DNA from 3 places in the Nonomuraea sp. NPDC049655 genome. Region 1 is predicted to be linked to each of the others. Evidence: riboswitches for the same ligand, from Rfam matches in the RefSeq annotation. Region 1 holds a riboswitch; each other region holds the start of a gene.
The links. Region 1 has a riboswitch for thiamine pyrophosphate ahead of ACIBQ6_RS16525 (purine-cytosine permease family protein). Riboswitches for the same ligand answer to the same signal wherever they lie in the genome.
Positions count from the first base shown of each region.

Region 2: another riboswitch for thiamine pyrophosphate. It lies ahead of ACIBQ6_RS17880 (FAD-dependent oxidoreductase); the one in region 1 lies ahead of ACIBQ6_RS16525 (purine-cytosine permease family protein).
Region 3: another riboswitch for thiamine pyrophosphate. It lies ahead of thiC (phosphomethylpyrimidine synthase ThiC); the one in region 1 lies ahead of ACIBQ6_RS16525 (purine-cytosine permease family protein).

Region 1 covers NZ_JBITLS010000004.1:522,729-525,993, reverse strand. The annotation lists gene ACIBQ6_RS16530 (methylated-DNA--[protein]-cysteine S-methyltransferase) at 77-649, shown strand; gene ACIBQ6_RS16525 (purine-cytosine permease family protein) at 635-1,972, opposite strand; TPP riboswitch at 1,963-2,076, opposite strand; gene ACIBQ6_RS16520 (rhodanese-like domain-containing protein) at 2,128-2,451, opposite strand; gene ACIBQ6_RS16515 (Fpg/Nei family DNA glycosylase) at 2,478-3,265, opposite strand, start outside.
Region 2 covers NZ_JBITLS010000005.1:183,151-186,415, forward strand. The annotation lists gene ACIBQ6_RS17870 (thiazole synthase) at 1-28, opposite strand, end outside; gene thiS (sulfur carrier protein ThiS) at 21-221, opposite strand; gene ACIBQ6_RS17880 (FAD-dependent oxidoreductase) at 218-1,747, opposite strand; TPP riboswitch at 1,737-1,853, opposite strand; gene ACIBQ6_RS17885 (FAD-dependent oxidoreductase) at 1,906-3,075, shown strand; gene ACIBQ6_RS17890 (Rv2175c family DNA-binding protein) at 3,106-3,265, shown strand, end outside.
Region 3 covers NZ_JBITLS010000008.1:340,807-344,071, reverse strand. The annotation lists gene thiC (phosphomethylpyrimidine synthase ThiC) at 1-1,246, opposite strand, end outside; TPP riboswitch at 1,239-1,351, opposite strand; gene ACIBQ6_RS26790 (class I SAM-dependent methyltransferase) at 1,387-2,007, shown strand; gene ACIBQ6_RS26785 (glycosyl hydrolase family 95 catalytic domain-containing protein) at 1,967-3,265, opposite strand, start outside.

The sequences.
Region 1 (3,265 bases):
CGTGGTGGGTCTGACGGGCGATCCGTCCGATACGCTGCGCTCACGAAGATTCCGGTGGCTGAAACGGGTGAGAGGCATGTCGAGCAGCGACCTCGATGCCCTGCTGAGAGTGACCTCCAGCACCTACAAGGGCGAGGGGCCCCCGGACATCGCGTTCGGCACCTACGACGGCGCGGTGGGCAGGCTGGTGCTCGCGGTGACCGGCAAGGGCATCGCGGCCTGCAGTTTCGAGGCCGAGAACACCGTGTTCGAGCGGGTGGCCAAGGAGGTCGGCACGTTCATCGGGCCCGACGCCCGCCGCCTCGACCCGGTGCGCCGGGAGCTCGACGCGTACTTCTCCGGCCGGCTGCGCACCTTCGCCACGCCGGTCGACCTCGCGCTGGCCACGCCGTTCGCCCGTACCGTGCTGCAGAAGACCATGGCCGTGCCCTACGGCACGACCACGACGTACGAGGAGATCGGCGCGAGCATCGGACGGCCGCGCGCCCTTCGCGCGGTCGGCAACGCGGTCGGCGCCAACCCGGTGTGCGTGATCGTGCCCTGTCATCGGGTGGTCCGCGAGGACGGCGAGCTCGGCGACTACGCCGGAGGCGTGGCCGCCAAGCAGCACCTGCTCAACGTCGAACGCCGGGTCTCAGCGGGCCGCTGAGCGGCGCCGGCCGAGCACGCCGATGAGCAGCGTCACCAGGGCCGCGACCAGCGCGCCGCCGAGCGCGCCGTTCATCCACGGCTCCCGCGTGAAGCCGACGGCCTCGCGGGCGGAGGCCCAGAAGCCGTCCCAGCCGGCGACCGTGGGCGTCGAGGTGGTGAACCAGTAGGCGGCGAAGCCCAGCGCCCACGGCAGCAGCATCAGCCAGCGCGAGGGCGCGTCCTCGGCGGTGTTCCAGCGGGCCGCGCCGCCGAGCACGAAGTAGTCGACGGCCAGCACCGCGAACATCGGCACGAACACCGCGCCGATCACCCCGAGGAACGCGCCGTAGGAGGTGACGTCCACGACCAGGGCGATCGCGGTGGTGAGCACTCCGATCGCGGTGGAGACGACCCGCCGGTCCACCTTCGGCATCAGGTTCTGCAGCGAGACGGTGGTGGAGTAGACGTTGGCGAAGGACTGGTCGGTCTCGCGCAGCACCAGGATGCCGAAGAACAGCGCGCCCAGCGGCGCCGCGACGAACGGCTGGAACACGACCATGCCGTCGGCCTGGACCGCCTGGGCGCCCGCGATGGCCACCGCGTACACGCCGAGTGCCAGGCAGGCCACCTGGGCGACGGTGTAGCCGCCGACGACGCCGGTGAAGGCGGCCCGGCTGGAACGCGAGTGCCTGGCGAAGTCGGCGGCCATCGGCACCCACGACACCGACAGGGCGATGACGTAGTCGACGGCCGGGGCGAAGGCCGTCCACGACCCGCCCGTGTACGTCGGCGCCTCGCCCAGGAACGACACGGTGAACCAGATCAGCGACACGATCACGCCGGCGGTCACGTACCGGCGCAGCAGCCGGATCGACCCGAGCGGCCAGACGGCGAGCGCGGTGGTCAGCACCCCCGCCACCACCACCCACACCTGGTACGGGACGCCGCCGAAGATCGCGTTCGCGGCCTTGGCGATCACCCAGAGCTCGAAGGCCCCCCAGCCGAGCATCTGCACGATGTTCAGCACGGACGGGACGTACGACATCTTCGCCCCGAACAGCCCGCGCAGCAGCACCATCGCCGGCCGCCCGGTCTGCGTGCCGGGGATGGCCGACAGGCCGACCATGGCCGTGCCGATGAGGCTGCCGACCACGGCGGCCGTGAGCGCGGCCACGAGGCTGAGCGGCGCGTCGCCCAGGGGATCGATCAGGACGAGCGCGCCGGAGAAGCCGAGGAGGCTGACACCGAGGTTGGCCCAGAGCGCGCCCTGGTCGAGGACGCCGAGGGTCTTGGGGGGCGCGCCGTCAAGGGTCAGCGGAACTTCGTCGACGACATGCGTCATCGCACACTCCCTACGCCGGCATTACCCGGACAGGTTCAGGCGGTCGGCAGCGGCTGTGTTGCTGCCCTCTCAGCCCGGCACCCCGAGCTCCCGCGACTATGCAGTTGGCGCCCTCATCATGCCTCAATGGCGGCGGAACCGCCACAGTGGGGCATTCAGGCCACGAAAGGATCCTGCCCGGTCTCGCTGACCATCGGACGGCGCGCGAACTCCCACGACTGCATGCCGCCGCCCACGTTGACGGCGTCGCGCCCGAGCTGGTTGAGCCACGCCGTGACCTGCATCGACCGGCCGCCGACCCGGCACACCACGTAGACGGTGCGGTCGGCGGGCACCTCCTCGACCCGGCCCTGGATCTGCGACATGGGGATGTGCACGGCCTCGGGGGCGTGGCCGGCCAGCCACTCGTCCTGCTCGCGGACGTCGAGCAGGTAGGCGTCGTCGGGAACGGCGGTGACGTCGATCTCTGGAACGGTCATGCCTCCATCATCCCGCGCCCGGGACCCTACTTGAGCAGGCGCGACATCCGCCGGTCGGCCAGCGGCTTCCCGCCCGTCTGGCAGGTCGGGCAGTACTGGAGCGCGGAGTCGGCGAAGGACACCTCGCGGATCGTGTCGCCGCACACGTCGCACGGCTGGCCGGCCCGGTTGTGCACGCGCAGCCCGGACTTCTTCTCCGCCTTGAGGTCTTTGGCGGCCAGCCCGTGCGCCCGTTCGACGGCGTCGCGCAACGTCGTCACGATGGCCTCGTGCAGGTCGGCTATCTGCGCGTCGGTCAGCGTCGCGGCGATCTTGAACGGCGACATCCTCGCCGCGTGCAGCACCTCGTCGGAGTAGGCGTTGCCGATGCCCGCGATCACCTTCTGGTCGCGCAGCAGCCCCTTGATCTGGGTGCGGTTGCCGCCCACGATGCGCTTGAGCGCCTCGACGGTGAAGGCGTCGTCGAGCGGGTCGGGGCCCAGGGCGGCGACGCCGGGCACGTCCTCCGGCTTGTCGGTGACGTAGACGGCCAGCCGTTTCTGCGTGCCGGCCTCGGTCAGCTCGAAGCCGGGGGCCAGGCCGTCGTCGTCCGGCGCCAGCCGTACGCGTACGGCCAGCGGCCCCTTGCCCGGCCGCACCGGCCGCGCGCCGGTCAGGTCGTCGCGCCAGCGCAGCCAGCCGGCGCGGGCCAGATGGATGATCAGGTGCAGGCCGTCGCAGTCGAGGTCGAGGAACTTGCCGTGCCTCGACACGTTCGTGACGGTGAGCCCGCCGAGCGCGGTGACCGGCGGGTCGAACGTCTTGAGCGCCTGGA
Region 2 (3,265 bases), on a different contig from region 1:
TCTCCCCGGCGATGATCAGCTCATCCACCCTGCACCGCCGTCAGCACCTCGACGCGGTCGCGGTCGCCGAGCGCCGTCGTCTCCCAGGAGCTCCGCGTCACCACCTCGTCGTTCACGGCCACGGCCACGCCGGTGGTGGCGGTGGTCAGCGTCCGTACGGCCTGGGCCACGGTGGTGCCGTCGGCCACCTCGTGCGCGGCGCCGTTGATCGTCACAATCATGAAATATCCCGAAATCTCGCGGGCGAGCACAGCGCGGCCAGCTCGCCCTCCTCACCCGTCAGAATCCCCGCGCCCGTCGAAACCTCCGCCACCCGAGCCGCTGCCTGGGCCGCCGTCTGCATGCCTGTCCGGCCCGCCGTCTGGCCCGCCGTCTGTGTGGCCGTCTGGGCCGTCGTCGGGGCCGCCGCCGGGGACGCCGTCGTCGTGGACGGTGTCAGCACCGCCGACGTGACCAGGACCGCCGTCAGGGGGGCCAGCAGCACCCCGCCCCGGTGGTGGCCGGTCGCCAGTACCAGCCCGGGGACCTCGCCCGCCCCGATGATCGGCAGGTTGTCGGGGGTGCCCGGACGCAGCCCGGCGACCACGTCGGCGACCTCCAACTCGGTGACGCCCGGCACCAGCTCCCTGGCGTCGCGCAGCAGCTCGTAGAGCCCGCCCGCGGTCACCCGGGTGTCGAACCCCAGCTCCTCCTGGGTCGCCCCGAGCACCAGCTCGCCGTCGCCCCTGGGGACGAGGTAGACGGGCGCGCCGTGCACCATCCCGCGTACGCACCGGCCGAGCAGCGGCTGCGGCGAGCGCAACCGCATGATCTGCCCCTTGACCGGCCGGACGGGCACGTCGGCCAGCTCCCCGCTCCACGCCCCGGCGGCCAGCACCACCCGCTCGGCCGCGATCTCCGGCACCGCCGGCTCAGGCTGACCGGGCACGGCCTCAAGCCGCACCCCCCTCACAGCACCGGTCACAGCTCCCGCCACAGATCCTGCCGCACGGCCTGTCCCAGCACCGGTTCCAGCACCGGTTCCAGAGCTGGTCCCAGCGCCGGTCGCGGCGGCCGGAGCGGCGTCGCCGTCGCGCAGCAGGCCGGTCACCCGCGCCCGCACGACGGGCACGCCCAGCCGGTCGAGCGCGGCCAGCAGCGCCGCCGTGACCCGGCGCGGATCGACCCAGGCGTCACCGGGGGCCAGCAGCCCGCCGCGCACCGAAGGGGCCAGCATGGGCTCCAGACGCCGGCACTCGCGCCCGGTCAGCCGCTCGACCCGCAGCCCCAGCTTGTCCATGAACGCCGCCAGGTCGTCGAGCGCCGCGAGGTCGTCGGCCCCGAAGGCGACGTCGAGCGTGCCGTCGGCGCGCAGGTCGAGCGCACGGCCGGCGGCCCCCTCCGGCCCGATCACCCCGAACGCGCCCCCGAACGCCTCCCCGGCCCTCGCCCCGGCCCCGCGACCGGGACCGCCGCTCAGCCCCGTGCCGAGACCTGCCCCAGAGCGCGCCCCGAGATCCGGGCCGAGGCCCGCGTCGGCGGCCAGTTCGGCGGCGAAGGACGGCCATCGGCTCAGCGAGGCGGCCCCCAGCCGCAGCAGCGGCTCCTCGGTGTAGGCGACCTCGCTGACGGGCGCCAGCATCCCGGCCGCCGCGTAGGACGCCCCGCGCCCCGGGGCCGGATCGACCACCGTGACGGGCAGCCCCTCGCGGGCCAGCCGCCAGGCGATCGACAACCCGACGACCCCGCCGCCCACGATCACATTCATCCGCGCTCCCTTCGCCGGCATGATCCGGATCAGGTGTCTTGCGGTCGAAGGCCCGCTCAAGCCTTCCTCTCAGCCCGGTGACGGCCGGACTCCCGCGCGTCTTGCGCCTCCAGCCTACGGCCTCGGCGCGACGTGCCGGCACCGCCCCCGTTATGGTCATGAACGTGAACCATGTCGTAGTGGTGGGAGCGGGCCTGGCCGGGCTGCGCAGCGCGGAGGCGCTGCGCGGGCGCGGCTTCACCGGACGGATCACGCTGATCGGCCAGGAGCGCCATCGGCCCTACGACCGTCCGCCGTTGTCCAAAGCCGTGCTGTCCGGCGCGGCCGACTCCAGCTTCCTGGAGGCCGACCTCGACGCGCTGGAGGTCGACTTCTGGCCAGGCGTCACCGCCAAGGCCCTGCGTGAGGGCGTCGTGGAGACGACCGAGGGCGAGCTCGGCTACGACGGTCTCGTGATCGCCACCGGCACCGAGCCGATCACCGTGCCCGGCGACGGCCCCCAGCACGTCCTGCGCACCCTCGACGACGCCCACGAGCTGCGCGCCGGGCTCGTGGCCGGAGCCCATGTGGCGATCATCGGCGCCGGCTGGATCGGCGCCGAGGTCGCCACCGCCGCCCGCAAGGCCGGCTGCTCGGTGACCGTGATCGAGGCCGGCCCCGCCCCGCTGGCCAACGCCGTGGGCCCGGAGATCGGCGCCCGCACGCGACACTGGTACGACGGCATCGACCTGCGCCTGAACACCATGGTCGACGAGGTGGACGAGGGCGGCGTGCGGCTGGTGGGCGGCGAGTTCGTCCAGGCGCACGTGGTCGTCACGGGCATCGGCGTGCGCCCGGCCGTCGAGTGGCTGGCCGGCTCCGACATCGACCTGCACAACGGCGTCGTCACCGACGAGCACCTGCGCACGTCCATGCCGAACGTGGTCGCCGCCGGCGACTGCGCGGCCTGGTGGTCGCGCCGCTACGGCGTCCGGCTGCGCGTCGAGCACTGGGACACCGCGCTCGGCTCGCCCGAGGTCGCCGCCGCGACCCTGCTGGGGGAGGAGGCCGTCTACGACCCGGCCCCCTACTTCTGGTCCGAGCAGTTCGGCCACATGGTCCAGTACATCGGCCACCACCCCTCCGGCGACCGCCTGCTCTACCGGGGCGAGCCCGAGGGCAAGTGGTCGGCCGTCTGGCTGACGTCCGGCGACACCCTCGCCGCCGTGCTCGCCGTCGACCGGCCCCGGGACTACGTGCAGGGCCGTAGGATCATCGAAGGCGGGCATCGCCTCGACACAGAACGCCTGGTAGATCCAGAGGTCCCCCTACGGGATTGTGTTGTTTGAGCAAGGACGGCATGTGGTAGTTGTGGTTTCGTGACGCTTTCTGTTGCACAGATCGACCGGGAGACCGACCAGCTCGTCGACGAGTGGCTCACTCTCCCCGAAGTGGCCTCACGCCTCGACCTCTCGATCGGGCGGGCCAAGCAACTCCTCAAGGACCACAAGCTGCTCGGCGTGCGCCGTGGCGGCGGCG
Region 3 (3,265 bases), on a different contig from region 1:
ACAGGGCGTCGTCCCACGCCTGGGCCTGCGGGTGCCCCTTGGCCAGGTCAGCCGCGTGCGCCGCGATCTTGTAGGTGATCACGCCGGTCTTGACGTCGTCGCGGTTGGGCAGGCCGAGGTGCTCCTTGGGGGTGACGTAGCAGAGCATGGCGGTGCCGTACCAGGCGATCATGGCGGCGCCGATGCCCGAGGTGATGTGGTCGTAGCCGGGGGCGATGTCGGTGACGAGCGGGCCGAGGGTGTAGAAGGGCACGTCGTCGCAGAGCTCGCGCTGCAGGTCGACGTTCTCCTTGATCTTGTGCATGGGCACGTGGCCGGGGCCCTCGATCATCACCTGCACGTCGTGCGCGTGCGCGATCTTGGTCAGCTCGCCCAGGGTGCGCAGCTCGGCGAACTGGGCCTCGTCGTTGGCGTCCGCGATCGAGCCGGGGCGCAGCCCGTCGCCCAGCGAGAACGTCACGTCGTAGCGGGCCAGCAGGGCGCACATCTCGTCGAAGTGCTCGTACAGGAAGCTCTCGCGGTGGTGGGCCAGGCACCAGGCGGCCATGATCGAGCCCCCGCGCGAGACGATCCCGGTCTTGCGGCGGGCGGTCAGCGGGACGTGCGCCAGCCGCACGCCCGCGTGCACCGTCACGTAGTCGACGCCCTGCTCGCACTGCTCGATCAGGGTGTCGCGGTAGACCTCCCACGACAGCGCCTCGGGCCGCCCGCCCACCTTCTCCAGCGCCTGGTAGATGGGCACGGTCCCGACCGGGACGGGCGAGCTGCGGATGACCTGCTCGCGGGTCTCGTGGATGTTCGGCCCGGTGGACAGGTCCATGACGGTGTCGGCGCCCCACCGGGTGGCCCAGGTCATCTTCTCGACCTCCTCCTCGATCGAGGAGGTGACGGCGGAGTTGCCGATGTTGGCGTTGATCTTGACCAGGAAGTTCCGGCCGATCGCCATCGGCTCGGACTCCGGATGGTTGACGTTGGCGGGGATGACCGCCCGCCCGGCCGCGACCTCCTGCCGGACGAACTCGGGCGTCATCCCCTCCCGGACGGCCACGAACTCCATCTCCTTGGTCACCACGCCGCGCCGCGCCGCGCCGAGCTGGGTGACCGGCGAGCCCCACGCCGAGCGGTCGGCACGCGACGGCCCCGAGGTGTCGTAGAGCCGCACCGACGTGCCGTTCGACAGCCTGACCTCGCGCATCGGCACCTGAAGGTCACCGATGTAGATCTTGGAAAAGCGCGCGTCGCTCATCGCGCAAACTCCCTTCGCCGGCATTATCCGGAGCAGGTTCTGGCGGTCGGCGGCTGACAGCCGTCCTCTCAGCCCGGTCCGCACCGGGCTCCCGCGTTGGTCATCGCGATCATAACCCCGCGCGTGGCAGGATCAAGGGGATGTCTGATCCCATTGCGCACACGACCGCCACCTACGACCGCATCGCGCGCCAGTTCGACGAGCAGTTCACCGAACCGCCACCCTCGTTCGCGGCCTTCCGCGACCGGTTCGCCTCGGCCCTGCCCGCCGGAGCCACGGTCGCCGACCTGGGATGCGGCCCGGGGCGCGAGTCGGCCTGGTTCGCCGGACGCGGCCTGACCACCGTGGGTGTGGACCTGTCGATCGAGATGGCCAGGCTCGCCGCCGGGCACGGCGTGCCCACCGTCCTGGGCGATCTGCGACGCCCGCCGCTGTCGCCGGCCTCCCTGGACGGCCTCTGGTCGGCCGCGGCCCTCGTGCACGTGCCGTCCGAGCAGACCGAGGCGACGTTGCGCGCCTGGCACGCGGCGCTGCGCCCCGGCGGGGTGCTCGCGCTGACCACCGCCCTGGGCGACGGCGAGGGCTGGGAGCCGGTGCCGTACCGGACGGAGTACGAGCGCTGGTTCGTCCACCGCGACGCGGGCGACCTGCTCGCGGTGCTGGACGCGGCCGGGTTCGCGGTCGCCTGGCACGAGACGAACGTCACCCACCGCACGTGGTTCAGCGTGCTGGCGACAGCGCGCAGCTCTCCCCAGCCCTAGTCTCCAGGTCGAGCGCGAACCCGGGGCCGCGCAGCCGGGCGGTCCCGCCGCGCGCCGACGACAGCCTGACCTCGACCGGCACGCCGTCCGCCCAGGTCACCCCGACGGTGAAGCCGCCGCGGGCGCGCAGCCCGTCGAACGAGCCCGCGCGCCAGGCGGCCGGCAGCGCGGGCAGCAGCTCGATGACGCCGGCGTGGCTCTGGAGCAGCATCTCGGCCACCCCGGCGGTCGCGCCGAGGTTCCCGTCGATCTGGAACGGCGGATGCGTGTCCCACAGGTTGGGCAGCGTGCTGGCGCGCAGTTGCCCGCTCAGCATGGCCAGGGCGCGGTCGCCGTCCTTGAGCCGGGCCCAGAAGTTGACCTTCCAGGCCATGCTCCAGCCCGTGCCGCCGTCGCCGCGCGCTTCGAGCGTGGTGCGCGCCGCGGCCAGGTGCTCGGGAGCGGTGAGCTGCGTCCCGGGGTGCAGGGCGTAGAGCTGGGAGACGTGCCGGTGCCGGTCGGACGGGTCGTCGAGGTCGGCCTTCCACTCCTGGAGCTGCCCCCAGGAACCGACCCGTAGCCCGGGATCGAGCCGGTCGGCCGCCTCGCGCAGCCGTCCGGCGAACTCGGCGTCCACGCCGAGCGTGCGCGCGGCCGCGGCCGTGCAGGCGAACAGGTCCCGGACGATCTGCTGCGGCATGGCCGCGCCCGCGGTGAAGTCGCCGTGCTCGGGCGAGTACGCGGGCGAGACGACGAGGCTGCCGTCACGCGCGTCGGGACACAGGTTGGCCAGCCAGAACTCGGCGGCCTCGCGCATCGCCGGATAGGCGTGCCCGCGCAGGTGGCGCTCGTCGCCGTCGAACAGGTAACGCTCGTAGAGTTGGCGCACCAGCCAGCCGGCGGCGTCCGGCATCCAGAACGACGTGGGCCAGTCGTGCACCCCCGTGAACCCGAACGGGTTGGTGTTGGAGTGCACCACCCACCCCGCCGAGCCGAACATCGACCGCGCGGTCTCGCGTCCGGGCGCGCGCAGCCCCGCCACGAACTCCTGGTACGGCACCGCCGTCTCGGCCAGGTTCGCCGGCTCGGCCGGCCAGTAGTTCATCTGCAGGTTGATGTTGGTGTGGTAGTCGGACTCCCACGGCGGCGAGTTGGACGCGTTCCACACCCCCTGGAGGTTGGCCGGCAGCGAGCCGGGGCGGGAGCAGGCGATCAGCAGGTACCGGCCGTACTGGAAGTACAGCGTCTCCAGGGCTTTGTCGGACGGGGTGCCGGCGCC